3 regions of the Brevibacillus composti genome follow, and region 2 is predicted to be linked to each of the others. Evidence: a T-box and tRNA genes for the amino acid it is inferred to sense, from the RefSeq annotation. Region 2 holds a T-box; the other regions hold tRNA genes.
What was found. A T-box is a leader RNA that pairs with one kind of tRNA and senses whether it is charged. The one in region 2 lies ahead of JD108_RS15520 (valine--tRNA ligase), so its partner is inferred to be a tRNA-Val.

Region 1 (9,698 bases), 1.7 Mb from region 2:
ATCCGCAGCCGCTGCCCCCTGACCAGACCGCCGGGTGATCGCCGTAGACCAGCTTTCCGCAGTCGATGTACCGCTCGAGCGGAATGGCGACCTGATGCTGGGGCAACAGCTCCGAGAGGATCGCATGGCCCACTTTCCCCAAATCTCCGGTAACCACCAGATCATAATGATCGTGCGGAAGCTGCAAATCGCGGAAATGCGTCTCGATGGTGGAAAGCGCCGCGGGCGCCATGGCCGCCCCCATGTTAAAGGGATCGCTCAGCCCCATATCGACGATTTTGCCGATTGTCGCGGCCGTAATTTGCAGTCCGCTGCCCTGTTTGCCGATCACCGCCGCACCCGCTCCCGTCACCGTCCACTGAGCAGTCGGCGGCTTTTGTCCCCCGTACTCGGTGGGATAGCGGTACTGCTTTTCGGCTGCCCCGTTGTGGCTGCCTGTCGCCGCGATGACGTAATCGCTGGCGCCGCTTTCTACCAGCAATGCCCCCAGAGCTAGTCCCTCCATCGCCGTCGAACAGGCCCCGAACAGGCCCAGATACGGGATGCCCAGTGTCCGTGCCGAGAAGCTGGAAGTGATGATCTGGTTCATCAGATCTCCCGCCAATAAGACGTGGATCTGTTCCCGCTGCAGCCCGGCTTTCTCCAGAGCCTTGTCGCAGGCTTCCTCCAGCAGCACCTTCTCGGCCTTTTCCCAGCTGTCTTGCCCGATCATCAAATCCCCATGGGTAATGTCAAAATCTTCACCCAGCGGTCCCTTCGCCTCAAACGGGCCGCCGATGGCAGAGGAGGCCAGAATGACCGGTTTGGAAGGAAACACCCATGATTGATAACCTTGCCGCATGGTTTAGCCTCCCATCTTGAACAGTGTTTTCACGATCCCTACCACAAAGGCGGCAAACACGCCAAAGACGATCACAGAGCCTGCCAGCTTGAACATGTTTCCGCCTACGCCGAGGACAAAACCTTCGCTGCGATGCTCAATCGCGGCCGACGTGATCGAATTGGCGAATCCCGTCACGGGCACACTGGTGCCCGCCCCTGCCCATTGGGCGATTCTGTCGTACACGCCCAGCCCGGTCAGGAGAGCGGAAAGGAAGATTAAGACGGCGACGGTAGGGGCTGCTGCAGTCTTTTCCGTAAAGTCAAAATAACGAATAAACATCTCTTGAATCCCTTGTCCGATCAAACAAATCACGCCTCCCACCAAAAAAGCCCGGACAAAATTGCGCAGCAGCGGGCGGGGCGGCTCGTGGCGTTTGGCCAGTTGTTGATACTGCTGCTGTGCCAGGGTCAGCTTCTTCTTTTTTTGATCTGCCATCACCCTGCCTCCTTTCTTATTTCGTCAAGAGCGGCATCACTTGGTTTAACACTTTTTGCAGCAGTTCCGCATCTCGCTGGTACATCCGCTTTTGCTGCTCATTTTTGGTAGAGAGCGAAAACAGCTCGAGATCGGCCTGGCATTTTTTTAACTGCGCCCAGGTTAATTTCAAAGCCTGCGGCTCGGCCACCTTCAGCTTGTCGTCGTACAAATCGAGGTAGAGTTGACCTGCCCTGTCCACCTGTCCAAAATAGACATTCTCCAAGGCGACGCCCGCTTTTTCCAGCTCCATCCGCACCCATTGGCGATTCAGCCCGAGCGTCGAAAGCGGCTCATCCATAATGACGCCATCCAGAATCACAGCCTGCGGTTCTTCCGCAGGAGCTACATGGAGATTCAGATGCTGCGGTGTCACGGTCTGGTGCTGGGACTTCAGCAGCACGCTCAGTTCCCCATTGGTCTCCATGCAGGCGAATTCCACGTCAGCCAGGCGAAAGACATTCTTGATGCGCAGCTGCTCCAACAAGTCTTCATTGGTCAAGCGCTCTTTTTTTAAGTTGTCTTCCAATATCTTGCCGTCTTTGATCAATACAGTCGATTTCCCCTGGAAGAAGTCCCGCAGGGTCTTGCTCTTCAACGCCAGCCAATCGAAGGCGTACGGCACCAGGGCAAACACCGCCATGGCGATCAGGCTGTGGTATACCGGGCCGTCCATCTCTGTCGCCATATAGGCGGCGATCGAACCGATCGTGATCCCGACGATGTATTCAATGTACGTCAACTGCTTGATCTGTCTTTTGCCAATCATCTTGGTCAGGATAAACAGATAAGCGACTGCCCCTAATGAGCGTAAGGCGATATGCAACCAATCGGGCAATTGAGAACCCTCCTGCTGATGTACTGAAAAAGGGAGAGAGAAGCCCTCTCTCCGTGACTCCTTTTTAGAAACCCTTGTACTGCGGCTCTTCATTTTCCAACTCGGTTACGCGCTGCTGCAAGTTGGTCACAATCGCCTGGGTTTGCTTAGCGGCGTCCGCATACAGTTGCTTGGCCTGCTTGTTTTGCGTGTTCAGGGCAAATGTTTCCAGATTGGCTTGGGCGCCCTTCAAGCTGGCGAGTGTTTGTTTGACTTGTGATGCAACGGTCATGTTCTTCACCTCCTAGCACCTATAGAATCACCCAAGCACAGTTATTTAATCCCGCGCTTATCAAAAAACGTCTGTATATTTTTTACAGCTGGCAACAAAAAAGGAAAGACACCGTTTCGGGTGTCTTTCCACATCCAACCTATTCGGTTATCCGCGACCAGCCAGTTGTTGCTCAGCGAAAGAAACGAGACGCTTGGTGATTTCTCCCCCAACAGAACCGTTTTGACGGGAAGTGGTGTCGGCACCCAGTTGTACACCGAACTCTGCAGCAATTTCATATTTCAATTGGTCCAGAGCTTGGTTGGCTTGAGGTACCAGAAGGTTGTTACGGGAACCGCTGTTTGGCATTTGTAATCACCTCCTCGTTGGTTGTAAGTTTAATATGTCTGAAGCTCCAGCCTTTCATTCATCGCGACTTCCCTGTTTTCACTGGCAATTTATAGTCTTATAGCTGGAGCAGATATCTGGCGATTCTCTCCGAGGCATCCGGTTTTCCTAGCTGGCTCATCCTCCCGATGATCTCCTCCCGCTCTTCGGCTGACGTCCGCAGCCTGCCCACCAACTCTCCGACCTGATCAGCTTGTCCCGCAAACAGAGCGGCTTGCTGCTGCACGAGAAACGAGACATTCCGCTGCTCCTGACCGGGCAGCGGCTGGTACAGAATGAGCGGCGTGCGGAGAGCGAGCGCCTCTGCACAGCTGATGCCACCGGGCTTGGTAATGAAGAGATCCGCTGCGGCCATCCACTCCCAGATCGCCGGCTCATAGCCGCGAATGACCAATGCGTGACCCGTCCGGTTCGGCAGCTCGGGGACCAATCGGGACAGCCGCTCCCGCAGCGCTTGATTCCGTCCCGTGACGACGACGATCTGGAGAGGGTCTGTTTCCGCGACCAGTCCTCGCAGCACCTGCTCCATCGCCCCGTATCCACCTTCGCCTCCGCAAAGTAAAACAGTAAATAGCTGCGGCTGCAGCCCCAGCTTCTGTTTCCACTGCACTTTTTCATATTCGGTGAAAGTCTGAAACTTTCGGCGGATGGGGATGCCCGCTTCCAGAATGGATACATGCTCCAGTCCGGCGTGCACGCGTATCTGTTCGGCCAACTGCGGGTGGGCGACGGCGTAGAGATCCGCCCCAGGATGAACCCAAAAATGATGGAAGCAATAATCCGTCGGGATCCCTACTAACGAAAACGGTTTGGATGCTTTCCGCTTCGCTTCCGCAAGTGCGGCGAAACAATAGGCATGCGTCGCGACGACGATATCGGGCCTCTCCTGTTCAATCAGACGGGTGACCAGCCTGCGGGACAGCCAGATGCCCAGCGGTTTTTTCAGGGCTGCCGCCCACTTGTGGTCGCGCTCATGCAGGCGTTGCCAGATGGAGGGACGGTAGCGGAGGATATTCAGATAAAAAAAACGGGATACTTCCCGCAGCATGGGGCTGGCTGTCTGCAATCCCATCACGATCTTGACCTCTGTATCCGGTTGTATCTCCCGCAAGGCATCGGCCAGAGCTTCGGCCGCCATCCGGTGTCCGCTGCCCGCCCATTCCTCGGTTACGAGCAAGATCCTCTTGCGGTTCACCGGGTATCACCCGCCGATTCCGGCTGTGCTGGCAGGTACCTTCGCAGCAGTTCCTCCTTCGACATGTAGACGCGCTTCAACGGCATTTCATGGTTCAACGTTTTCATTCGGCCTTTTCCGTCGGGATGAATCATCCGCAGCATCAGCTTCAGATACCAGCGCTTGTATCGAAAAAACAAGCCCATGGGCACATCGGAAATGGAAAAGCCTAAGGGCTCCACTCCTTTGTTCAGCATGGTCGTGCCCACGATGCCTTTGATTTTATCGCGCTCTTCCATCCGATTCAGATAAGCGGCCAGCTGCGGCAAGGAATGGAGGATTTGCTGACGGAGCAGGAGAGCGACTCGCAGATCATCGCGCAATCCCCGGCAGAGCGTCGCAAAGTAGTAATTATGAATATGGAGCTTCAGGATCAGATCGCCCTTGTCGATTACACGGTTATCGGATGTGAATAGCGGCTCTCCGCGGTAACGCATTCGGACGATGCGGAAAATATTATTGCCCTTCTCGATATACCTGAGCCTGGTGCAGCGTTGATAGATGTTGTCCCATATCCCCCACAATATCAAGAGGTCCGTGTTCATCTTCACAATCGGTTCCTTTCCTGCATGTGTTGTCCTTTTACTTGTAGTATGCCCCAACCTGTTCACGGGAAACACGACGGTCCTGGGCGGAAGTCGATTTTCTCTCCTCTGCCTACTCCATCGCCCTGCGATAGCGGCCCCATCCCACCACGCCGACAGCGGCCAAAAAGGGTATCCACGAATGGTTCCACAACAGGGGATTTAGTACTTTCCACACATACGGGTCCTCCAAAATCATCTCGGCTGCGGTATAGACCAGGACGCCCCCGCCCAGCAGTGCCAGGCTGGGAAAGCGATTCAACAAACGGGCCACGAAAGCGCTGCCCCACATCAACAAAGGAATGCTGAGCCCCAGGCCGATGATGATCAGCAGCCAGTCGCCGTCTGCCGCCCCCCCCACCGCGAGCACATTGTCCAGACTCATGACGAAGTCGGCCAGGATAATCGTCTTGATCGCCTGCCCGATATTGCCGTGCGGAGAGACTTCGGTCGTTTCCTCCGGTTCTCCGTACATCAGTTTCCAGGCGATCCACAGCAAGAGCAAGCCGCCGATTGCTTTGACCAGCGGGATTTCCAGCATCCAGGCCGTCAAGCCGGTCAGAAGGATACGCAGCAGAATCGCTCCGAGCGATCCGATATAAATCGCCCTTTTTCGCTCTTTGGGCGGCAAGCCGCGGCAAGCCATTCCGATGACGACCGCATTGTCCCCGCTCAGCACGAGATCTATGAGAAAGATTTGCAGAAATCCAATCCAAAATTGCCCGTCCATCGCTCCCCCTGTTCCCCTCATCCGTTTGTCCTTCTTACTCTATGCGGGTGCTTGTTCACACATGAACCTTTTTCTATTCGAAAAAGGACGAGAAACTGCAGATTTTGTTGAAAGAAAATTGCCAATAAAAGAAAATTCGACCCTGAATATAGGAGATATATACCTTGTTTTTCATGCCTTGCTTCCGTACGATAATCAATGGGGTGGGATAAGGTATGGTGGAAACTGTCTCTCTAAACCTTCAAAAGCAAATTGTTTCGCAAAAGATTTTGGACATGGTTCCCATGATCACGACACTGTGGCTGCAGGAAATCGCTTTGAGCATGGAAACGCAATTGACGATTCCTCGCGATTTTGCTGAAAAGCGTACAGTCCTCCTCGCCCGCTATTTAGTGGAAAATGTCGAGGAAGACATGCAGAACTGGTCGCTTGATATGGGAGAATGGCTTCGGGCGCAAGAGTACCCCTTTTCGTCCATTTTGCGGGCCTATCAGCTGTATCGAAATGTGTTCTGGCGCGTGATCCGCCCTGAGATGAACAGATGGTCAGTCACTCCGGAACAGATGCTCTATTTGGAAGCGCAGCTGGGCAAGGCTATGGATGAAAGTGTTTTTTGGGCTGTTTACCATTTTGAACAAATGATGAATAGAGAATTGGTGCAAAAGGAAGAAACGATCTCGTTTCTACACAATGACAAATTGACCATGCTGGGGAAAATCGCCGCCAACATGGCCCATGAGCTTCGCAATCCCTTGTGCGCCATCGAGGGTTTTTTGAAACTGATCGCGGAATCTACTCGCAACCAGGACAAGCTCCAATCGTATATTCAAGTGGTCATGCATGAATTTGAAAACCTTCACCGGCAAATTACCGGATTTCTCAGCTTTTCGAAAAAACCCATCCTCGACGAGATTTATAAAACCGTCGATCTGGAGCATCTTTTGCTCGAGGTGGAGTTGTTGATCACACCGCGGCTTCTTGCGGAAAACATCTATTTTGAAAAGGACATCCGCCCCTGCCTGTTTAACTGCTACGAGGAAGGCTTTAAGCAGGTCGTGGTCAATCTATTGACGAATGCCATTGACGCTGTGCAGGGAAGACCGGAGAAAATGATTCGCATTACCTCTTTCTGCGACGAGAGCACGGTCACCCTGACGGTGGAAAACAACGGAGAAATGATTCCGGCCGACATCGTAGAAAGCCTCTTTCAGCCCTTTTTCACGACCAAACAAAACGGTACCGGGATTGGACTGTCGATTTGCAAGAACATTATCGAGAAGCATAATGGTACGATTTCCTGCGAATCCTCACAAAATTCGACCCGATTTATCGTCACCTTGCCTTTGGTCTAGCATGCGGCAGCTACTTGCTCTATGGGATAACCTGGCTTCGCCAACCTTTTGGCGAAGCCTTTGTTTAAATAGACAGGGAGCCTCGAGTTTGCTCGCTCTGTTCACATTTACCCGGTGTACGGTCTTCTCGAATCCAATAAAAAATGCCCTCTGATCAGCCAGAGGGCGAGGCAAGAGATCCGTTTACCCGCAGGGTAAGCGATCTAGTCCTTACTCTACACAAAAACATATGTTTCTACTACCTATATCTTTGCAGCTTTTTTCGACAATCCGGCGGAAAACCGGAATCTTGTCGATCTATGCCGTTGATTTAGGGCTATAGTCCCACCCATCATTCGACGCCAACTGCGGACCTTCGGACATCAGGAGGGCAACAGAGGACGGGAAGCCTATCGCAGCAAGGGCTGATCGGATGAGGGCTGTTGATGAAAAACCAAAAAAGCAGATACCCGCAGGTATCTGCTTTTTTATAGATGGAGCGGGTGATGGGAATCGAACCCACGCGACCAGCTTGGAAGGCTGGAGTTCTACCATTGAACTACACCCGCAAATTTTAGATGGTACCGAGGACCGGGCTTGAACCGGTACGGGAGATACTCCCGACAGATTTTAAGTCTGTTGCGTCTGCCAATTCCGCCACCCCGGCAAAATCGTGGTCGGGAAGACAGGATTCGAACCTGCGACCCCTTGGTCCCAAGCCAAGTACTCTACCAAGCTGAGCTACTTCCCGATATCCAATTGTAAGAAATCAAACCCTTCTCATCTTGTGCCGTCAGGTTTGATAAAAAATGGCGTGCCCTGAGAGATTCGAACTCCCGACCTTTTGATTCGTAGTCAAACGCTCTATCCAGCTGAGCTAAGGGCACGTATATAAAGGAAATGGAGCGGACGACGGGTCTCGCTTCCACTGGCGAAACGACGTCGCTCTGCTTCTATGCGCTGCCAGATCTGAGGCACCCGAGCGTTTCTCCCTTGGTTTCCGCCGAGGGTGAACCCGGTACGGGTGAGAGACCAGCAAAGCATCTATGGAGCGGACGACGGGTCTCGAACCCGCGACCTTCGCCTTGGCAAGGCGACGCTCTACCAATTGAGCTACGTCCGCATTCATTAGAGTTTCCCCGAAAAGCACTCAACGCATGCCGCTAAGTCCGCTTTTCTCTTTCGGGAAAATATGGTGCGGTCGAGAGGACTTGAACCTCCACGGTGTTGCCACCACTAGAACCTGAATCTAGCGCGTCTGCCAATTCCGCCACGACCGCATATGGTGTTGATAAAAACTGGTGAGCCATGAAGGACTCGAACCTTCGACCCTCTGATTAAAAGTCAGATGCTCTACCAACTGAGCTAATGGCTCATACAACTGGTGGGGAGAGACGGATTCGAACCGCCGAACCCAGAGGGAGCAGATTTACAGTCTGCCGCGTTTAGCCACTTCGCTATCTCCCCAGTTATATGGTGGTGCCGGCGATAGGACTTGAACCCACAACCCCCTGATTACAAGTCAGGTGCTCTACCAATTGAGCTACACCGGCAATTTTTTTGATCAAAAATGGCGGAGCTGACGGGACTCGAACCCGCGACCTCCGGTGTGACAGACCGGCGTGAACTCCAACTTCACCACAGCTCCATTTTTGGGTTGAATAGTAGTACAAGTAGATTTGGTTGCGGGAGCAGGATTTGAACCTGCGACCTTCGGGTTATGAGCCCGACGAGCTGCCAGACTGCTCCATCCCGCGACGATTATGATGGATGAGTATCAGCATTGCCACAGAACGTGGCGCTTGACCATCCTTGTAAATGGTGGAGGCTGACGGGATCGCTTCCACTTGCGACACTGCGTCGAATCATCTTCGCAAGCGAGCAAGATCTGAAGTGCCCGAGCAATGCTCCTCGTTCTTCATCGAGGGTGAACCGGTACGGGAGATCCCGTTTCCGATCGCCGCGAATAAGAACATGGTGGAGGCTGACGGGATCGAACCGCCGACCCTCTGCTTGTAAGGCAGATGCTCTCCCAGCTGAGCTAAGCCTCCAGATGCCCCTCAAGGGTCCCCGCAAAGTACTCGGTGATGCTACAAAGCATTCACTTCACTTTGCGGGGTAGTATGGTGACCCGTAGGGGATTCGAACCCCTGTATGACAGCGTGAAAGGCTGCTGTGTTAAACCGCTTCACCAACGGGCCATCTTACATGGTGCTCCCGACAGGAATCGAACCTGCGACCTCTTCCTTACCATGGAAACGCTCTACCTACTGAGCTACAGGAGCAAGTGATATGGCTCCTCGGGAGGGACTCGAACCCCCGACCGATCGGTTAACAGCCGATTGCTCTACCAACTGAGCTACCGAGGAACAATATGTACGGAACGAAAAACAGCAAGTGCTCTTCGCGCCTTCAAAACTGGATCTGCATGCTTTGCTAAGCGATTGGTTGTGGATAAGTCCTCGACCGATTAGTATTCGTCAGCTCCACGCGTTGCCGCGCTTCCACACCGAACCTATCAACCTCATCGTCTATGAGGGGTCTTACCAGCTTAACGCTGTGGGAAGTCTCATCTTGGAGGGGGCTTCACGCTTAGATGCTTTCAGCGCTTATCCCTTCCGCACATAGCTACCCAGCTGTGCCACTGGCGTGACAACTGGTGCACCAGCGGTGCGTCCATCCCGGTCCTCTCGTACTAAGGACAGCTCTCCTCAAACTTCCTACGCCCGCGACAGATAGGGACCGAACTGTCTCACGACGTTCTGAACCCAGCTCGCGTACCGCTTTAATGGGCGAACAGCCCAACCCTTGGGACCTACTTCAGCCCCAGGATGCGATGAGCCGACATCGAGGTGCCAAACCTCCCCGTCGATGTGGACTCTTGGGGGAGATAAGCCTGTTATCCCCAGGGTAGCTTTTATCCGTTGAGCGATGGCCCTTCCATGCGGAACCACCGGATCACTAAG
Region 2 (9,698 bases):
GCGCTGTGTCAATCAATGGCTGGAGGGGTTTACTCGGTTAAGGCACGAAGGCCTGTTGTCAGAAGATGAGGACAGCATCGCCATCGTGGAAAATTACGTAAAGTCGCAAACGAGCGAATCGCTGCAGACGGATGATATTTCCCTGTTGATCCTGCGATTTCAATCAGGTACAGAACAGGAGGCTGTAATCGATGATGTTGTGTGAGGAGTGCCCGACGAATCCTGCATGTCATAACTGTCTTCACGCACTTCGAGCGGGAGCGGCAAAAAAGGTGGTGCCCGCGCGAAAAGTGCGGGTCACGCTCGAATCGGGACAGACGGCCCTTGCAGAGTTGCGGGCGATCAGCCGGACGGCGATTGGTTTGTATTGCAAGCAGGAAACGCTGTCCGCGCAGGTAGAAGTAGAACTGGCAGCAGACTTTCGGATTGTGGGCAGCGCTTTTCAAGGAATTCGTGATGTGCCCTACTATGTACTGGATATCGAAAAGGTGCTGCGGCGGGAAGAAGTCCTGGAGCGGCTGCTGCTGGACGAATTTCTCCAGTGGCATCGGAGGCGGGATCCGCTTACGGATGAATGGCCGCTGGAGCTGAGGCAGCCCGAGGATGAGCGGCACCGCATGATTAAAGAGGAGCTGCAAAAGCTCTCGATCTTGCGCCAGGTGCAGTCGATCTACCTGTATGTAATGGAAAACGGCGTAGTTCGGCCCATCGGCGGGCAGATGATCGAGGAAAAGATGACAGAAGATCTGAAGCGGGTGGCTGAGGAAGCGGTCTGGAGCGGATCGGCCGTTCGCGAGCAGCTGGTATCGGCTGACGGCAAGCGGATGTTTGAATTGTATGCGTCGCCTTTGCCGGATCAGACCTGCGGCCTAGCCCTGATCGATGTGACGGAAGCGATCGCCGCGGAGCGAAAGCGGCAACAGAAGGAGTGGGAGCTGTACAAGCAGGTGATGGGTGCCGTCACGCAGGACAAGCTCATCCTGCTGACCGATCAGGAACTGCATGAGCTGACGGAGAGAGGCAAGCAAGTAGCGAGCATTACGATTACGTCGGCCGAGGATCTGGCTTCGCTGCGGACGGAGTGCAAGAAAATCATGGCGCCGCTGGCCATGCCGGAGAAACGGAGCCTGCAATTTCTCGTCGCTGTCAATGAAGCGGCGACCAATACCCTGAAGCACGGATCGGGGGGAACCGTCACCATCTACATATGCAGGGAGGAGCGTTTGTTGCGCGTCATCGTCCACGACCGGGGACAGGGGATCCTCCTGGAGGAGCTTCCGAATGCGACGCTGCGGCAAGGGTATTCGAGCAAGCATTCCCTCGGCGTAGGCTTTCATGTCATGCTTCAGTTCTGCTATCGTCTGCTGGTCGGCACCTCTTCGGTGGGAACCAAGCTGGTTTTGGAGGCGATCATTCCCTGAGCGGATGTTTGGAAGGCGGACAAAGCGGGAATTTAATAGAACGAGGACGAATTGTTGGCGAAGAGAGAAAGAAAGCGAGAGAGGAGTTTGAACATGGACTTCCGGGCAATTGAAGAGAACGGACAAGCGATATTGTATTTTGCCGGTGAATTGGACATGGCTGTCGGTGAACGGGTCGGCAATCTTCTGCGTGAATACGGAGAGAGAAACGGCGCCGTCACCGTAGATTTCCAAGATGTCACGTTCGTGGACTCTTCCGGTATCGGCCATTTGTTTTTTACGACCAAAGATTTGCTCACCTTGGGGAAAAAAATTGACATTATTAATGTACGTGAGGAAATTTTGGACATCCTGCACGTCCTCGGTTTTGCGGAGGCTTTGGGCATCTCCCTGAAGCAGGCCTGAGAAACCGGGTTTGACGGGCGCGGCGATGATTGTATATAATACATTACGATTGACCAAGAATAGAACCAGTACAAGCGATGATCGGGAAGAGTAGAGCAGAACGCCTTGGCAGAGAGGGAGAATCGGTAAGCTGCGAGATTCTCTAAGGACAGGTCTGATCGAAGGTCGCCCGGGAGTTGTCACGGCGAGAGCTGATGCTGTAGCCGCGGCCGGTTTACAACCGTTATCTTGTCAAAGTGAGCGCCGTGCATGGATTCGTCATGCTGCTGCGTTAACAAAGGTGGTACCGCGAAACAATCCTTTCGTCCTTTGAGATGAAAGGTTTTTTTATTTTCTGAAGGAGGATATGCCATGTCGAATCAACAAGCGACGAATGACATTGATCAATTGCTGCCCAAAAACTACGACCCCAAAGCAGCGGAATCCAAATGGTATCGCTATTGGATGGAAAAGCAGTTTTTCAAGGCGGAGCGCGATCCAGAGAAACAACCGTTTACGATCGTCATCCCGCCGCCAAACGTGACCGGCAAGCTGCATCTCGGGCATGCGCTGGACACCACCTTGCAGGACATCATCACTAGAACCAAGCGGATGCAGGGCTACAGCACGCTGTTTTTGCCGGGGATGGATCATGCCGGGATCGCCACCCAAGCCCGCGTAGAGGCGACGCTGCGGGAAGAAGGCATCTCCCGTCACGACCTCGGCCGGGAGAAGTTCCTGGAAAAGGTGTGGGAGTGGAAACATATCTACGCCGAGCACATCCGTGAGCAGTGGGAAAAGCTGGGCCTGGCACTCGACTACTCCCGCGAGCGTTTTACGATGGACGAGGGGCTGTCCCGCGCCGTACGCGAGGTGTTTGTGCGCCTGTACGAAAAAGGACTGATCTACCGCGGCAACCGCATCATCAACTGGGACCCGGCTGCACGCACGGCACTGTCCGACATCGAAGTGATCTATAAAGAAGTAAAAGGCGCTTTGCATCATATGCGCTATCCGCTGGCTGACGGAAGCGGCTACATCGAGGTGGCCACGACCCGTCCCGAAACGATGCTGGGCGACACGGCCGTAGCGGTTCATCCGGAAGACGAGCGCTACAAGCATCTGGTTGGAAAGACCGTCATCCTGCCTCTCGTCGGTCGGGAAATCCCGATTGTGGCTGACGATTACGTCGATCCGGAATTCGGCTCCGGCGCGGTAAAAATTACGCCCGCTCATGACCCGAACGACTTCGAGCTGGGACAAAGACACAACCTGCCGCAAATTGTGGTGATGGACGAATCCGGCACGATGAACGAAAATGCAGCTGGCTACCAGGGGCTGGACCGCTTCGAGTGCCGCAAGCAAATCATCAAGGACCTGACCGAACAAGGCGTCATGTTCAAAATAGAAGAGCATATTCACCAGGTCGGCCACAGCGAACGCAGCGACGCCGTCGTGGAGCCGTATCTCTCGACCCAATGGTTCGTCAAAATGCAGCCGCTGGCCGATGCGGCGATCGCCAATGCCTACAGCGAAGAGAGCGTCAAATTCGTTCCGGATCGCTTCAAGACCAACTACCTGCGCTGGATCGAAAACATCCGCGACTGGTGCATCTCCCGTCAGCTCTGGTGGGGCCATCGGATTCCCGCCTGGTACTGCCAGGATTGCGGCGAAACCATCGTCTCCCGCGAGGATGTGGGCGAGTGCCCGCACTGCCACAGCCATCAGCTGCAGCAGGATGCCGATGTGCTGGATACCTGGTTCTCCTCCGCGCTCTGGCCGTTTTCCACGCTGGGCTGGCCGGATGAGACGGAGGACATGAAGTATTTCTACCCGACCAATGTGCTGGTGACCGGCTATGACATCATCTTCTTCTGGGTGGCCCGGATGATCTTCAGCGGCCTGGAGTTTACCGGGAAAAATCCGTTTGAGACCGTTCTGATCCACGGCATTATCCGCGATTCGGAAGGGCGTAAAATGTCCAAGTCGCTGGGCAATGGCGTCGACCCGATGGAAGTTATCGAGAAATACGGAGCGGATGCGCTTCGCTTCACGCTGGCGACAGGCAACTCGCCGGGCAATGACCAGCGTTTCTACTGGGAAAAGGTAGAGGCCAACCGCAATTTCGCCAACAAGATCTGGAACGCCTCCCGTTTTGCCCTGATGAACATGGCTGACTTCCGTTACGAAGATATCGATTTGAGCGGCGAATTGTCCACGCCTGACAAATGGATTCTGTCCCGCCTGCAAGCGACGATCAAAGACGCGACCCGCCTGATGGATCAGTTTGAATTTGGCGAAGCCGGACGCGTGCTCTACAACTTCATCTGGGATGATCTTTGCGACTGGTATATCGAGATGGCAAAGCTCCCGCTGTACGGCACGGATGCCGCAGCGAAAAAGACGACCCAGTCCGTCCTCGTGACCGTTCTGGATCAAACGCTCCGCCTGCTGCATCCATTCATGCCTTACATGACCGAGGAAATCTGGCAAGCGCTGCCGCATGAAGGGGAGAGCATCACGGTAGCCAAGTGGCCGACGGTCAAGGAAGAGTGGCTGTTCCCGGAAGCGGAAGCGGAGATGAATCTCCTGGTCGAAGTGATCCGCAATGTCCGCAATATCCGTGCGGAAGTAAATGTGCCGATGTCCAAAAAAATCGAGCTGCTGATCAAGCCGGGTGACCAGGCTACGAGTGAGCGGTTGAAGCGCGGAGAGGAATACCTCATTCGCTTCTGCAATCCGGAGCGGCTGGAGATCAGCGAGCAGCTGCAAACGCCGGATAAAGCGATGTCCGCTGTCGTAGCAGGGGCGGAACTGTTCTTGCCGCTGGCCGGTCTGATCGACCTGGAGCAAGAGATCAAGCGGCTGGAGAAAGAGCTGTCCACCTTGCACGGCGAAGTGGAACGCATCGAGAAGAAATTGAACAACCCGGGCTTCATGGCCAAGGCTCCGGAAAAAGTAGTCGCAGAGGAACGGGCGAAAATGGAAGGGTACATGGAGAAACGGGATAAAGTATTGGCTCGCTTGACAGAACTAAAAGGCGAATGAACCGCCCCTCCCTTGCATATTTTTGAGAATGGAGCAATGCGGCATGATAGCTGAAGGTTTGGCAACATACGAAGAAGCCATAGACTGGCTGCATGGACTGCTTCGTTTCGGGCAGAAGCCTGGGCTGGAGAGAATGCAGTGGATGCTTGAGCAAGTGGGACATCCTGAACGGAGACTGGCATTTATTCACGTAGCCGGTACGAACGGAAAAGGCTCCACTTGCTCCTACCTGAGTCAGATGCTGATCGAAGCAGGATACAGTGTGGGCATGTTTACATCGCCTTACCTGATTGATTTCCGCGAACGCATCCGCTATAACGGCGCGATGATTCCGGAAGCCGATCTGGTGGAATTGATCAGGGAGGCAAAGCATTTGGCTGAACGCTGCGAGGCAGAATCGGGGCATGGCTCTCCGACCGAGTTTGAAGTCATCACCCTGATCGCTATCCTCTATTTTGCCAACGTCACAAGACCGGCAGTGGTGATCTGGGAAACAGGGCTGGGCGGTCGCCTCGACTCGACCAACGTTGTTTTGCCCATCGCGACGGTTATTACGAACGTAGGTATGGATCACATGGACGTGTTGGGAAACAGCCTCATCGACATTGCCCGGGAAAAGGCAGGCATCATCAAGCCGGGGGTACCTGTAATCACCGGCGAGAGGCGGGCCGAGGTGCTTGCGGTCCTGCAGGAAGCGGCGGATAAATCTCGCAGCACCCTGTATCGGATCGGCTCCCAGTTCGATGTGGAGCAGCTACAGGAGAGCGTGGGCGAACAGACGATCCGCTACCGCAGCCTGCTCCGGCGGGAGGAAGCCGAATACCGCCTCGCCATGAACGGCCCTCATCAGGCAGTAAATGCGGCAGTATCCTTGATGACCATTGATATCCTGCGAAATTTCCTTTCCTATCTCTTGGAAGAAGAAGAAATTGCGCGCGGGCTGCAACAAACGCGCTGGCCGGGACGTCTAGAGGTAGTCTCTCCACGGCCAATGGTCATGTTGGACGGGGCACATAATCAGGAAGGAATTGAAGCGCTGGTCACCAGCCTGCAGCGGTTGACGCCGCCGGAAGCACGACTGCATGTGCTCTTTTCCGGCTTGGCGGATAAACCGCTTGCGAGTATGGCAGAAGCGCTGAGAGGATTGCAGACAAAAGTAGAAACCGTTCGACTGACGACGTTTGACTTCCCCCGCGCGGCGACCGCCGGCCACTTGCAGGAAGCATTTCTTGCAGGCGGCTGGGAATCTGCTCGATTGGAGCTCATTTCCGATTGGCGCCAGTTTCTCGCTTCTTGGGTGAAGGACAACCGAACAGCAAACGGCGACGACTGGTTGGTTGTCTGCGGTTCGCTCTATTTCATCGCCCAAGTGCGCACATTCTTTCCCACTACTGTAGAAGAGGTAGGTGAATAGGGTGGATCAGGCCCAACACGTCCACTTTGTAGGTATAGGCGGATATGGCATGAGTGCCATTGCCCGCGTATTGCTCGACCTGGGTTACAAGGTAACCGGCTCAGATGTGGCCATGAACGAACTGGCGAAAAAACTGGAACAGCGCGGAGCTGTCGTCTATATCGGACATGATGCAAATCACGTAAACGGTTGTGACAAGGTTGTCTATTCCACGAGTATCGCTCCGGACAATCCGGAGGTGGTAGCGGCAAAAGAGAGGGGCATTCCCGTCATGCACCGCGCCAAAATGCTGGCCAGCATTTTAAATGAAGGCAAAGGTGTGGCTGTGGCAGGAGCGCACGGCAAAACCACGACGACCTCGATGATCGCGCACGTCATGGAAACCTGCGGGGTAGACCCGACGTTTATCATCGGCGGCGAACTGATCAGCGCGGGCACGAATGCGAAAGCAGGCAAGAGCGAGTTTGTCATCGCGGAAGCTGATGAGAGCGATGGCTCGTTTTTGGAGTACCAACCGGCTTACGAAGTGGTGACTAACATCGAGGCCGATCATCTGGAGCATTTTGGCGGGGACTTTGCCAATCTGAAACGGGCGTACGCCCAATTTCTCAGCCATCTGAAACCGGGCGGAAAAGCGATCCTCTGTCTGGATGATGAGCACATTCGGGAATTGATGGAAACCGTAACCGAAGAGATCATCACCTACTCGATCCAGCCTGCGTATGTGGATCAGGCTGATTTCAGCGCCCGCGACATCGTCTGTGGTGACAGACGAACCAGCTGCCTGGTTTACCGGCGGGATGTCCTTTTGGGCGAGCTCGTCCTCTATGTGCCGGGTGCGCACAACATTGCCAATGCGCTGGCGGCCATCATCGTCTGTCTGGAGGCGGGACTCAGCTTTGACCAAATTGCCTCGGCCTTCACCACGTTCAGCGGGGCCAAGCGGCGCTTTCAGATCATCGGCGATGTGCGCAACATCCTGGTCGTGGATGACTACGCACACCATCCGACAGAGATCATGGCGACGCTGAATGGCGCGAGGGCATCGGGGAGACGCGTCATCGCGGTTTTCCAGCCGCAGCGCTACACGCGCACCTATTTTCTCATGGATGAATTCAGCAAAGCCTTCGCGGATGCGGATGAGGTGATCATCACCGATATCTACTCGCCGGCGGGCGAAGCCCGAATCGAAGGGGTGACGGCCGAAGTGCTCGTCGAAAAAATCCGCAGCAACAGCCATCCGCGTGCCCAGTACATCCCGACGAAGGAACTGGTGCAGGCGCATCTGGTAGAATCGCTGCAGCCCGGGGATCTCGTGCTGACGATGGGCGCCGGCGACATCTGGAAATCGGCGTACTGGCTCGCCGATAAGCTGGAGAAATAGGCTGCCGACTCGTTTGCAAATTTGTTTCAAATACAGAAAGGTCTGGACTCGATTGTCCAGGCCTTTTCGCTATGCGCTCATCCAGCGGCGCCTCGGAGGGCATGCAGATACCTCTTCCATGAGAGAATAGGGAATTGACCGCGACGTTTTTCATACTTATAATTAGTACCAGGTACTAACACTAAGTCATAAAAACGAACGGAGGCTACGCCCAATATGAATAAAAAATCGTCTGCCCTAATTACGGCGATCGGCACCTACGTCCCCGAAAAGATTTTGACCAACGCGGATCTGGAGCGCTTGGTAGAGACATCGGATGAGTGGATCATTCAGCGAACTGGCATGCACGAGCGCAGAATTGCGGCGGAAGATCAGTTCAGCAGCGATCTCGCCATCGCGGCTGTAGAGAACCTTAGACAGGTCTGGGGAAAAGATGTATCGGATGTCGACTTGATCGTGGTCGCCACGACGACTCCCGATTTTCCCTTTCCCAGCGTAGCCAGCCGACTGCAGGCGCACTTCGCGATGACCCGCGCAGGCGCTCTCGACCTCAACGCCACCTGTGCGGGCTTTTCCTATGCCCTCCATGTAGCCAACGGGATGATCAGCTCCGGCCTGCATCAAAAGGTTCTCGTGGTGGCGACCGAGACGATGTCCAAGGTGACGGACTACACCGATCGCACGACTTGCATTCTGTTCGGAGATGGCGCGGGAGCCGTGCTGGTGGAGGCGGACGCCGATGAGCCATCCTTCCTCTCCGCACACCTCGGAGCAAAAGGAGAGGGAGGCATTCACGTCTATCGTTCCGGCCTGTCCGCGCGCATGGGTGATCAGGAGCTGACGGGCGGGGGATGCATCGTGCAAAACGGCCGTGAAGTCTACAAATGGGCAGTGACGACGATCCCCAAAGGCATGAAAGCGGTCGTCGAGCTGGCGGGAAAAACGCTGGAGGAGGTAGACTGGTTCATTCCGCACAGCGCCAATCTGCGGATGATCGAGTCCATCTGCGAGAAGAGCGGATTCCCGCTGGAGAAGACCCTCCACAGCATGAAATACTGCGGAAATACTTCCGCGGCGACGATTCCCCTGGCCTGGAATTTGGCCATTCAGGAGGGCAAGCTGCAGGCGGGCGACACGCTGCTCATCTACGGCTTTGGCGGAGGTCTTGTCCATGCCGGCCTTCTCCTCACCTGGAATCCCGGTACCCTGCCCCGATAGCGGAGAGTCATAACCTGTCCCTCCCGGGCGTATGCTGGTACAAAGTAGCCTTTGCAAAAGGGAGGCGTTCGGGGTGAACGGGGATCGAAAAAACAGCAAGCTGACGGTGAGACTCAATGGCGAGCGGTGGACGAATCAGAGCGCGGAGAAAAGCAGAAGCGCACAGCAGCCGCTTCGCTGGAATACGGTTGCCGATCAGGCGCCCGTGAGAAAACAGCAGCGGGAAGGGGATGCCTGGACGCGGCTCGCCCAGCTTCGAGACAAGGCGCAGCTGGAGACGAGTGAGATGACAGAGACGGGTAGCGAGTATGTATCGCAGGCCGATCAGACCCGCGAAAATAGCCATACACCCAGATGGCGGCCGCGGATCGTGATACCCGATTGGGTTCACAGGCAGGGCTGGGCCAAAACGCTGCTGACGACGGGCGGTGCGGTTGCCATCGGCCTTTTGTTCGGATTTATGGTGCTCAGCGTCTTCCATCAGGAGCAGCTTCACCAATCCTACCAGACGGTTTTAAGCGATACGGTGGCCACCCTGACTGCTCAGGGCGGCGCCAAAACAACTCCAGAGGCAGAAGGGGGAGAGGCGCAGCCCGTGCCGGCCTCTGTGCAAGCCTCCGCAACCAAGCTGAATATACCTGGGCAGGATCTGTTTGTCGCCCAGGCCGGCGCCTTTCAGCTGGAAGTGCCGCGTGAGGCAGCCGTAGCTGCGCTGAAGGATGCGGGCTTGCCCCATCTGTTGTATAAACAGGGCGACAAGCAATACCTGTTTGCGGCGGGAGCACCCGACCGGAATGCCGTGCTCGGCTTTGCAAGCAGTCTGAAGCAA
Region 3 (8,170 bases), 1.9 Mb from region 2:
TTCGCCTTTTCTTCCATTTCCCGGCATCCGTAGTAGACGCGTTCGTACAGATGGGTCAGGTACTGCAGATCCTGCCGCTTGTCACCTGGCAGGGAGAGCCGCTTCACGTACTCCCTTAGCGTTTCCCCTGGTTCCCGTTTGGAGTGGACGTGTTGAATCAGCACCAGCAGCAAGTGATAGCGATCCGGGTATAGCTCGGCAGGATGTTTTCGCATTTTTCGCTGCAGCCACCACAGTGTGATTTCCTTTCTCCGTCTCCAGCTCACGTAGGCGCCGGCAAGCAGCAATCCCGCCCCGATCGCTTTCAACTGCCAAGGCATGGACCGGCTGGTCGTAACGGGTCTGTCCGCTTCTTCCAGTTCGTCCAGTCGGCCGTCACCGCGGTCGGGCACCACATGCTCGCTCAGATCCGGCACCGGAACGGGGAGCTGCGTATCCTCCGTCGTGCGGTCATAGTTGATCCGGACCGGAGAGGTGAAGGTGCTGGTAGCTTCGAAGGGAATCCAGCCCTGTCCGGGGAAGTACACTTCTACCCAGGAGTGGGCATCCTTGTTTTTCACTTCCATGATATCGTTGCCCAAACCGTCTTTTCCGACGGCCGTACCGGGCGCAAATCCTTTTACCCACCGTGCGGGTATGTCGAGGGTACGGAGCATCACCGCCATCGAGGTGGAGAAATGATCGCAATACCCCCGGCGGCTGTCAAACAGGAAGTGGTCCACGAAGTCCTGGTCGGGAGCCGGGACTGGCACATCCTTGGTTTCGTATTTATAGTCTCCCCCCGTGCGAAGGTAATTCTCAATCGCCCTCACTTTTTCATACGGGGTCGCCGCATTTTTCGTGATCGAGAGCGCCAGTTCCTTGACCCGCTCCGGCATTTCGGCAGGCAGCTGCAAATAGCGCTCCTTGATTTCTTCCGGATAATTCATGTCTGCCTGCATGATCGCCTTTTCACTGATCACCGGTACTTCCGCTTCCAGCTGGTACGATTCCGGCCGAACCGGCGCGATGCGGGTTCTCTCCCTGCTCGACTGCAGTTCGACCTGCTGATGATTTCGGTCGTAGACGAGCATGGTCTGTGCCGGCTCGATACTTGCCACCTTTTTCAGCTGCCCCGGGAAAAAGAGCGTCGAAAATCTTGCTCCTCTCGAGAAGTCCAGCGTGGCCGTCACGTCCTTTGTCTCCGTACCCTGATAGAGCATCTGGCTCCACTCATAGGAGGCCGGATCCGGGATCAGCAGGTACTCCCGATCTCCTTTTGTCCATCCGCGGCCGGTATAGACATCTTTGGAGTCGCCCCGCCAATACGTGCGCTCATTGGTCACCCCGACAAAGACCAGCGTGTCATCCTGCTGAAAGGGACCGCCCAAATTCTCGTCATTATTGTCGTACCCGACCTTCTTCATCGTGCCCACGCCAGCCCCGTTATTCCCCGTGAGAAAAGCCACGGGATCGGGCCAGATCGGCTCTTTTTTCGGTCCGGCATAGGCGACCCCCACCGCAAATGTGACGATCAGCACAGGAGCCAGCAGGGCCCTCCAGATCGTCCAGCGGCTCTTTCCGACGACGGGTGCCCGCCTGGACATGGTGTGAAGATGGGCCACCGCCAGCATCAGGAATCCGTAGATGAGCGTTCGGATAATGGCGCCGTCCGCCTCGTACGGAAGGAAGGTATCCAGCACAGCCAGATATAGCTCGGTTAAAAAGACAAACCACAAGCCCTGCCGCTGCTCCAGCACAAGATACGTCACCATCGAGATCAACAGGACCAGCATTAGGTCAAACAGCAGGTTCCGGGATAGCGGCAGCATCGTGGTCCAGTCCTGTTGCATCGCCAAGGGTAGATCCCGCAGCAGGCTCGTGTACACCTGGATCAGCCAGTCTTTGCTGAAAAAGGCCGTATCCGAAAAATCCCGATGGACCACCCAGAAGATGCCCGCCAGCTTGAGCGGAAACGTCAGCCAGCGGTAGGGAACGACCAGATCGATCAGCAGAATGCCCGCGACGATTACGTAGAACGGCCAGAGGGTCCCTGTGTCTGTCAGCTCGCCCAAAGGCAGCAGCCACTCCCTGAGCATGAGAAACAGGCATAGCGCTGCCGCCCACTCCAGTCCCTGCGGACGTCTCCATATGCTCATCACGAGACACCTCCTATCCTGCCCGCATCCAGCATCTCATTCAGATGGACCGTTTTGCAGGTCACTTTGCCAGCCGCCAGCATCTGCATCGCCTGTTTTTCTTCCGGCGTCGGGATCGCAGCGGCGGTGATCCGCAGCAGATGAATATGCCGCCCTTTTTGCGAGAGATGGAGAAGGCGCGCGATCATCTCTTTGTCGATCTTGGGGGTGACGAGGACCAGCGTCACTCCCGGCGGTTGCTCCAATGCCTCGCGTCCCAGCATGCGCGAAAAGGAATCCGTCCCCTCCGGCATGACGCGGGCCAGGTGATCAAATACGCGGATAAATTGCGTATGCGAGCAAGCGGGCTGAATCACCACCCGCTCTCTCTGCTTGTAGGCAAGGCCATAATGATACAGGTTCCGATTGGCATAAGCGACCAGGCTCGCGGTCAGCTTCACGGCTGCTTCAAACAGCTGCGTGCTTTGCTCGCGGTAGTGCTCCTTTTCCACATCCAGAAAAAAGAGCACTTGGTTCATCGCCTGGTGCTCAAACTCCTTGGTTTTGAGTCCTGTGCCCCGCGCAGAGGCCCGCCAATGAATTTGGCTGAGCCGATCGCCGCGGTGATACTCCCGCACGCCCCGCACGGCAGCTACATCGTCGGAGCGGCGATGGGCAATATGCACAGTCCCGCTAAAGCTCCCGTCCCCCAGCGCCCAATGGGTCATCTCCTGATAGGACGGGTAGACCAGAAAATCATTCGCCAGCGGCATGCTGATTTTCCGTTCGATAAATCCAAAAAAGTCTCCGCCGCTAATGACGCACTCGCTCATGCGGTAGTGGCCGCGGGGCAGACTGGGGATCACGTACTTAAATGAGGTCTCTTTTTTAAACCAGGGAAAAATCAACTGCCGGTGAGGCTCGTAAACTCCTGCCAAGCGATCCGGCAGCGGCTCGGTGACCATGTTCCAGCCCAGCGGGAACCAGAAACGGCGGCGCAACCGTACTGTGACGATCACATCCTCGCCCTCCTGGAGACGGGCACGGTCTACCTCCCGGGTGACCTCCAGCGCGTGAAACATCAAGAAATAGGCACAAATTTCATAGACGAGAAACACAAGGCTGCTGTAGAACAAAAACCAACTGGCAAACCCGCCCTGAAACATGGCAAACACATACGCAACCAGAACAAGAAGTGCGGTTTTGATTTTCCCAAAGCGGCGTTGTTTCATATCGGTTCACCCACCTCAACTGACCGGAACACGCGTTTCCGCAAGTATCGCGGAGAGAATTCGCTCAGTCGTGGCTCCTTCCAGGCGCGCTTCCGGTTTGAGAATGATGCGGTGCGCAAAGGTGACCGGTACCAGCTCTTTCACATCGTCGGGAATGACATAGTCTCTCCCGCGTACAAAGGCCAGTGCCTGGGTGGCACGGAAGAGTGCGAGGGATCCCCTCGGGCTGACTCCCAAGTATACGTTGTGATGCTCTCGGGTACGCTGGCAGAGGCGGACGATGTACTCCTGGATTCCTTCGGAGACCCTGACCGTGGCTACCTGCTTCTGGATGTCTGACAGCTCTTCTGCCGTAATCACCGTCTCCAGTGTTTCGAGCGGATTGCTCTGCGATAAGCGGGTTAGCATTTCCATTTCTTCTTTTAAAGTGGGATAGCCCAAACTGAGCTGCATCAAAAAGCGGTCCAGCTGTGCCTCGGGGAGCGGAAAAGTCCCCTCGTACTCCAGCGGATTTTGCGTAGCCATGACGAAAAAGGGGCTGGAAAGCTGGTAGGTATGTCCATCAATCGTGACGGAGCGCTCTTCCATTGCTTCCAGCAATGAAGACTGGGTTTTGGGGGAAGTCCGGTTAATCTCGTCCGCGAGAATGACATTGGCGAAGATCGGGCCCGGTCTAAATTCGAATTCCATTGTTTTTTGGTTAAAGATGGCCACACCTGTTACATCGGTTGGCAACAGGTCAGGGGTAAACTGGATCCGTTTGAACTCCGCGCCGATCGATTTGGACAAGGAGCGCACCAGCATCGTTTTGCCGACGCCCGGGACGTCTTCCAATAAGACATGGCCGTTTGCCAAGATGGCCGCGACACAAAACTCAATAATCGAACGCTTGCCAATCAATACTTTTTCAATATTATGAATCAATTTTTCTACGGAAGGATGAGGGTGATCCAGTTTTATTACGTTCACGAGATACAACTCCTGTTCCAGCGTAATTAAGCTGTTTTGCACGCTCACGAAATGCCGATGTGATCGAGTCACTCGATCAATGCGGACACAGCTTCTACTCTTTTCTTATTTTACTTGATTTTCTTGGAAAGAGAGATGGAAACCTATACCTAAGGTAAGATAACCTGCCGTAAGTTACAAGGAAAAAACCGTTAATCTTTGTAAAATTGAGAAAGTGGCTATGAAAAAAAGAGTAGGATGTTTTCCTACCCTGATTGTTTCTTGTAAAAGTATGGCGTGCCCTGAGAGATTCGAACTCCCGACCTTTTGATTCGTAGTCAAACGCTCTATCCAGCTGAGCTAAGGGCACAGGTTAACCCGGAGTGGGGCATTTTTGCAATAAATGGAGCGGACGACGGGTCTCGAACCCGCGACCTTCGCCTTGGCAAGGCGACGCTCTACCAATTGAGCTACGTCCGCATAACATGAGATAGTACAATTTTCGTCAAATCCCAATCACTATGGTGCGGGTGAAGGGACTTGAACCCCCACGGTTGCCCGCCAGAACCTAAATCTGGTGCGTCTGCCAATTCCGCCACACCCGCATGTTTCATTGGGAACCGCTAGAAGGAATAAACTGGTGAGCCATGAAGGACTCGAACCTTCGACCCTCTGATTAAAAGTCAGATGCTCTACCAACTGAGCTAATGGCTCAAAACAAGTGGCTGGGGTACTAGGATTCGAACCTAGGAATGACGGAGTCAAAGTCCGTTGCCTTACCGCTTGGCTATACCCCAACGTGGTGCCGGCGATAGGACTTGAACCCACAACCCCCTGATTACAAGTCAGGTGCTCTACCAATTGAGCTACACCGGCATGATTCAATTTACATGGAATTGATGGTGGCTCGGGACGGAATCGAACCGCCGACACGAGGATTTTCAGTCCTCTGCTCTACCGACTGAGCTACCGAGCCAAAGTGATAACAAATCATCATTGCCATCTGTACCAAAGGACAAGATGGCGGAGCTGACGGGACTCGAACCCGCGACCTCCGGTGTGACAGACCGGCGTGAACTCCAACTTCACCACAGCTCCATATGTAGTTTTGGTTGCCCCCTGCGGGGACTAAGATTTTACTTGACCGAAGAGGATTATCTCGACGTAGTACAAGTAAATTTGGTTGCGGGAGCAGGATTTGAACCTGCGACCTTCGGGTTATGAGCCCGACGAGCTGCCAGACTGCTCCATCCCGCGATGATCAGAACGATCGAGTGTCAGCGTTGCCACAGGACGTGGCGCTTTTAGCTGACCATCCTTTTAAATGGTGGAGGCTGACGGGATCGAACCGCCGACCCTCTGCTTGTAAGGCAGATGCTCTCCCAGCTGAGCTAAGCCTCCAGATACCCCTCAACAGTTGTTTTTGGGGTCCCCGTAAAGTACTCGGTGTCGCTACAAAGCATTCACTTCACTTTACGGGGTAGTATGGTGACCCGTAGGGGATTCGAACCCCTGTATGACAGCGTGAAAGGCTGCTGTGTTAAACCGCTTCACCAACGGGCCATCTGTAAAAGAACTGTTATGGTGCGGTCGGCGAGACTCGAACTCGCACGGGTCGCCCCGCCACCCCCTCAAGATGGTGTGTCTGCCAATTCCACCACGACCGCAACTTAGGATGGTAGCGGCGGAGGGGATCGAACCCCCGACCTTTCGGGTATGAACCGAACGCTCTAGCCAGCTGAGCTACACCGCCACTGTCTTTGAAGTTATTAAAATGGCGGAGAGTGAGGGATTCGAACCCTCGCTACGCTTACGCATACTAACGGTTTAGCAAACCGTCCCCTTCGGCCTCTTGGGTAACTCTCCATGTTATGGCTCCTCGGGAGGGACTCGAACCCCCGACCGATCGGTTAACAGCCGATTGCTCTACCAACTGAGCTACCGAGGAACATTTTGAAGGAACCAGCTTGTGCTGTTTCGCACCTTCAAAACTGGATATGCATGCTTTGCTAAGCGATTGGTTGTGGATAAGTCCTCGACCGATTAGTATTCGTCAGCTCCACGCGTTGCCGCGCTTCCACACCGAACCTATCAACCTCATCGTCTATGAGGGGTCTTACCAGCTTAACGCTGTGGGAAGTCTCATCTTGGAGGGGGCTTCACGCTTAGATGCTTTCAGCGCTTATCCCTTCCGCACATAGCTACCCAGCTGTGCCACTGGCGTGACAACTGGTGCACCAGCGGTGCGTCCATCCCGGTCCTCTCGTACTAAGGACAGCTCTCCTCAAACTTCCTACGCCCGCGACAGATAGGGACCGAACTGTCTCACGACGTTCTGAACCCAGCTCGCGTACCGCTTTAATGGGCGAACAGCCCAACCCTTGGGACCTACTTCAGCCCCAGGATGCGATGAGCCGACATCGAGGTGCCAAACCTCCCCGTCGATGTGGACTCTTGGGGGAGATAAGCCTGTTATCCCCAGGGTAGCTTTTATCCGTTGAGCGATGGCCCTTCCATGCGGAACCACCGGATCACTAAGCCCGACTTTCGTCCCTGCTCGACTTGTAGGTCTCGCAGTCAAGCTCCCTTCTGCCTTTACACTCTACGAATGATTTCCGACCATTCTGAGGGAACCTTTGGGCGCCTCCGTTACCTTTTAGGAGGCGACCGCCCCAGTCAAACTGCCCACCTGGCATGGTCCTCTCGCCCGATCAGGGCGACGAGTTAGAAACTCCGTACATCAAGGGTGGTATCCCACCGACAGCTCCACAGAGGCTGGCGCCCCTGCTTCTCAGCTTCCCACCTATCCTGTACATGATGCACAAAGTTCCAATACCAGGCTACAGTAAAGCTCCATGGGGTCTTTCCGTCTTGTCGCGGGTAACCTGCATCTTCACAGGTATTATGATTTCACCGGGTCTCTTGCCGAGACAGCGCCCAAGTCGTTACGCCTTTCGTGCGGGTCGGAACTTACCCGACAAGGAATTTCGCTACCTTAGGACCGTTATAGTTACGGCCGCCGTTTACTGGGGCTTCGGTTCAAAGCTTCGCCTCGGCCCGCCGAACCCAAGCTTACGCTCGCGTTCGGCAGGGTCCCAAAGCTAACCCATCCCCTTAACCTTCCAGCACCGGGCAGGCGTCAGCCCCTATACTTCGCCTTGCGGCTTCGCAGAGACCTGTGTTTTTGCTAAACAGTCGCTTGGGCCTTTTCACTGCGGCCCCCTCGGGCTCGGCCCACCTGACACAAGCTTACGCTCGCATCAGGCGGGGACCCTCACCCTACCGGGGCGCCCCTTCTCCCGAAGTTACGGGGCCATTTTGCCGAGTTCCTTAGCAAGAGTTATCCCGCGCACCTTAGGATTCTCTCCTCGCCTACCTGTGTCGGTTTGCGGTACGGGCACCTTGTTCCTCGCTAGACGCTTTTCTTGGCAGTGTGAAATCAGGGACTTCGGTACTGTAATTTCCCTCGCCATCACAGCTTGCCCTTGATAGTGTGCGGATTTGCCTACACACCAGGCTTGCTGCTTGGACGGCCATCCAGTAGGCCGCTCACCCTATCCTCCTGCGTCACGCCATCGCTCAAGCGGAACAGAGGTGGTACAGGAATATCAACCTGTTGTCCATCGCCTACGCCTTTCGGCCTCAGCTTAGGTCCCGACTAACCCTGGGAGGACGAGCCTTCCCCAGGAAACCTTAGGCTTTCGGTGGACAAGATTCTCACTTGTCTTTTCGCTACTTACACCGGCATTCTCACTTCCAAGCGCTCCACCGCTCCTTCCGGTACGGCTTCACCGCTGCTTGGAACGCTCCCCTACCCAGTCCGTAAGGACTGCCATAGCTTCGGTGGTATGTTTAGCCCCGTTACATTTTCCG

Region 1: it encodes a tRNA-Val, which carries the amino acid that the T-box ahead of JD108_RS15520 (valine--tRNA ligase) is inferred to sense. The anticodon was not compared.
Region 3: it encodes a tRNA-Val, which carries the amino acid that the T-box ahead of JD108_RS15520 (valine--tRNA ligase) is inferred to sense. The anticodon was not compared.

What each region holds. Positions count from the first base shown of each region.
Region 1 is NZ_CP066308.1:1,337,964-1,347,661, reverse strand. Features, by position in the region: gene spoVAD (stage V sporulation protein AD) at 1-841, opposite strand, end outside; gene spoVAC (stage V sporulation protein AC) at 845-1,318, opposite strand; gene JD108_RS06930 (DUF421 domain-containing protein) at 1,335-2,195, opposite strand; gene JD108_RS06925 (DUF1657 domain-containing protein) at 2,260-2,466, opposite strand; gene JD108_RS06920 (alpha/beta-type small acid-soluble spore protein) at 2,614-2,814, opposite strand; gene JD108_RS06915 (MGDG synthase family glycosyltransferase) at 2,912-4,048, opposite strand; gene JD108_RS06910 (YkoP family protein) at 4,045-4,632, opposite strand; gene JD108_RS06905 (TerC family protein) at 4,745-5,401, opposite strand; gene JD108_RS06900 (sensor histidine kinase) at 5,617-6,753, shown strand; tRNA gene JD108_RS06895 (tRNA-Gly) at 7,228-7,301, opposite strand; tRNA gene JD108_RS06890 (tRNA-Leu) at 7,312-7,399, opposite strand; tRNA gene JD108_RS06885 (tRNA-Pro) at 7,407-7,483, opposite strand; tRNA gene JD108_RS06880 (tRNA-Arg) at 7,543-7,619, opposite strand; tRNA gene JD108_RS06875 (tRNA-Gly) at 7,780-7,855, opposite strand; tRNA gene JD108_RS06870 (tRNA-Leu) at 7,926-8,012, opposite strand; tRNA gene JD108_RS06865 (tRNA-Lys) at 8,032-8,107, opposite strand; tRNA gene JD108_RS06860 (tRNA-Tyr) at 8,115-8,199, opposite strand; tRNA gene JD108_RS06855 (tRNA-Thr) at 8,210-8,285, opposite strand; tRNA gene JD108_RS06850 (tRNA-Asp) at 8,304-8,380, opposite strand; tRNA gene JD108_RS06845 (tRNA-Met) at 8,413-8,489, opposite strand; tRNA gene JD108_RS06840 (tRNA-Val) at 8,708-8,783, opposite strand; tRNA gene JD108_RS06835 (tRNA-Glu) at 8,857-8,933, opposite strand; tRNA gene JD108_RS06830 (tRNA-Thr) at 8,942-9,017, opposite strand; tRNA gene JD108_RS06825 (tRNA-Asn) at 9,026-9,101, opposite strand; rRNA gene JD108_RS06820 (23S ribosomal RNA) at 9,183-9,698, opposite strand, start outside.
Region 2 is NZ_CP066308.1:3,043,663-3,053,360, reverse strand. Features, by position in the region: gene JD108_RS22385 (PP2C family protein-serine/threonine phosphatase) at 1-205, shown strand, start outside; gene JD108_RS15530 (ATP-binding protein) at 192-1,421, shown strand; gene JD108_RS15525 (STAS domain-containing protein) at 1,515-1,826, shown strand; T-box leader at 1,895-2,139, shown strand; gene JD108_RS15520 (valine--tRNA ligase) at 2,178-4,853, shown strand; gene JD108_RS15515 (bifunctional folylpolyglutamate synthase/dihydrofolate synthase) at 4,897-6,267, shown strand; gene murC (UDP-N-acetylmuramate--L-alanine ligase) at 6,269-7,651, shown strand; gene JD108_RS15505 (ketoacyl-ACP synthase III) at 7,868-8,869, shown strand; gene JD108_RS15500 (hypothetical protein) at 8,943-9,698, shown strand, end outside.
Region 3 is NZ_CP066308.1:508,666-516,835, reverse strand. Features, by position in the region: gene JD108_RS02825 (transglutaminase TgpA family protein) at 1-2,138, opposite strand, end outside; gene JD108_RS02820 (DUF58 domain-containing protein) at 2,138-3,349, opposite strand; gene JD108_RS02815 (AAA family ATPase) at 3,365-4,318, opposite strand; tRNA gene JD108_RS02810 (tRNA-Arg) at 4,591-4,667, opposite strand; tRNA gene JD108_RS02805 (tRNA-Gly) at 4,702-4,777, opposite strand; tRNA gene JD108_RS02800 (tRNA-Leu) at 4,820-4,902, opposite strand; tRNA gene JD108_RS02795 (tRNA-Lys) at 4,936-5,011, opposite strand; tRNA gene JD108_RS02790 (tRNA-Gln) at 5,020-5,094, opposite strand; tRNA gene JD108_RS02785 (tRNA-Thr) at 5,098-5,173, opposite strand; tRNA gene JD108_RS02780 (tRNA-Phe) at 5,198-5,273, opposite strand; tRNA gene JD108_RS02775 (tRNA-Asp) at 5,319-5,395, opposite strand; tRNA gene JD108_RS02770 (tRNA-Met) at 5,478-5,554, opposite strand; tRNA gene JD108_RS02765 (tRNA-Val) at 5,623-5,698, opposite strand; tRNA gene JD108_RS02760 (tRNA-Glu) at 5,784-5,860, opposite strand; tRNA gene JD108_RS02755 (tRNA-Leu) at 5,880-5,964, opposite strand; tRNA gene JD108_RS02750 (tRNA-Met) at 5,974-6,050, opposite strand; tRNA gene JD108_RS02745 (tRNA-Ser) at 6,073-6,163, opposite strand; tRNA gene JD108_RS02740 (tRNA-Asn) at 6,170-6,245, opposite strand; rRNA gene JD108_RS02735 (23S ribosomal RNA) at 6,321-8,170, opposite strand, start outside.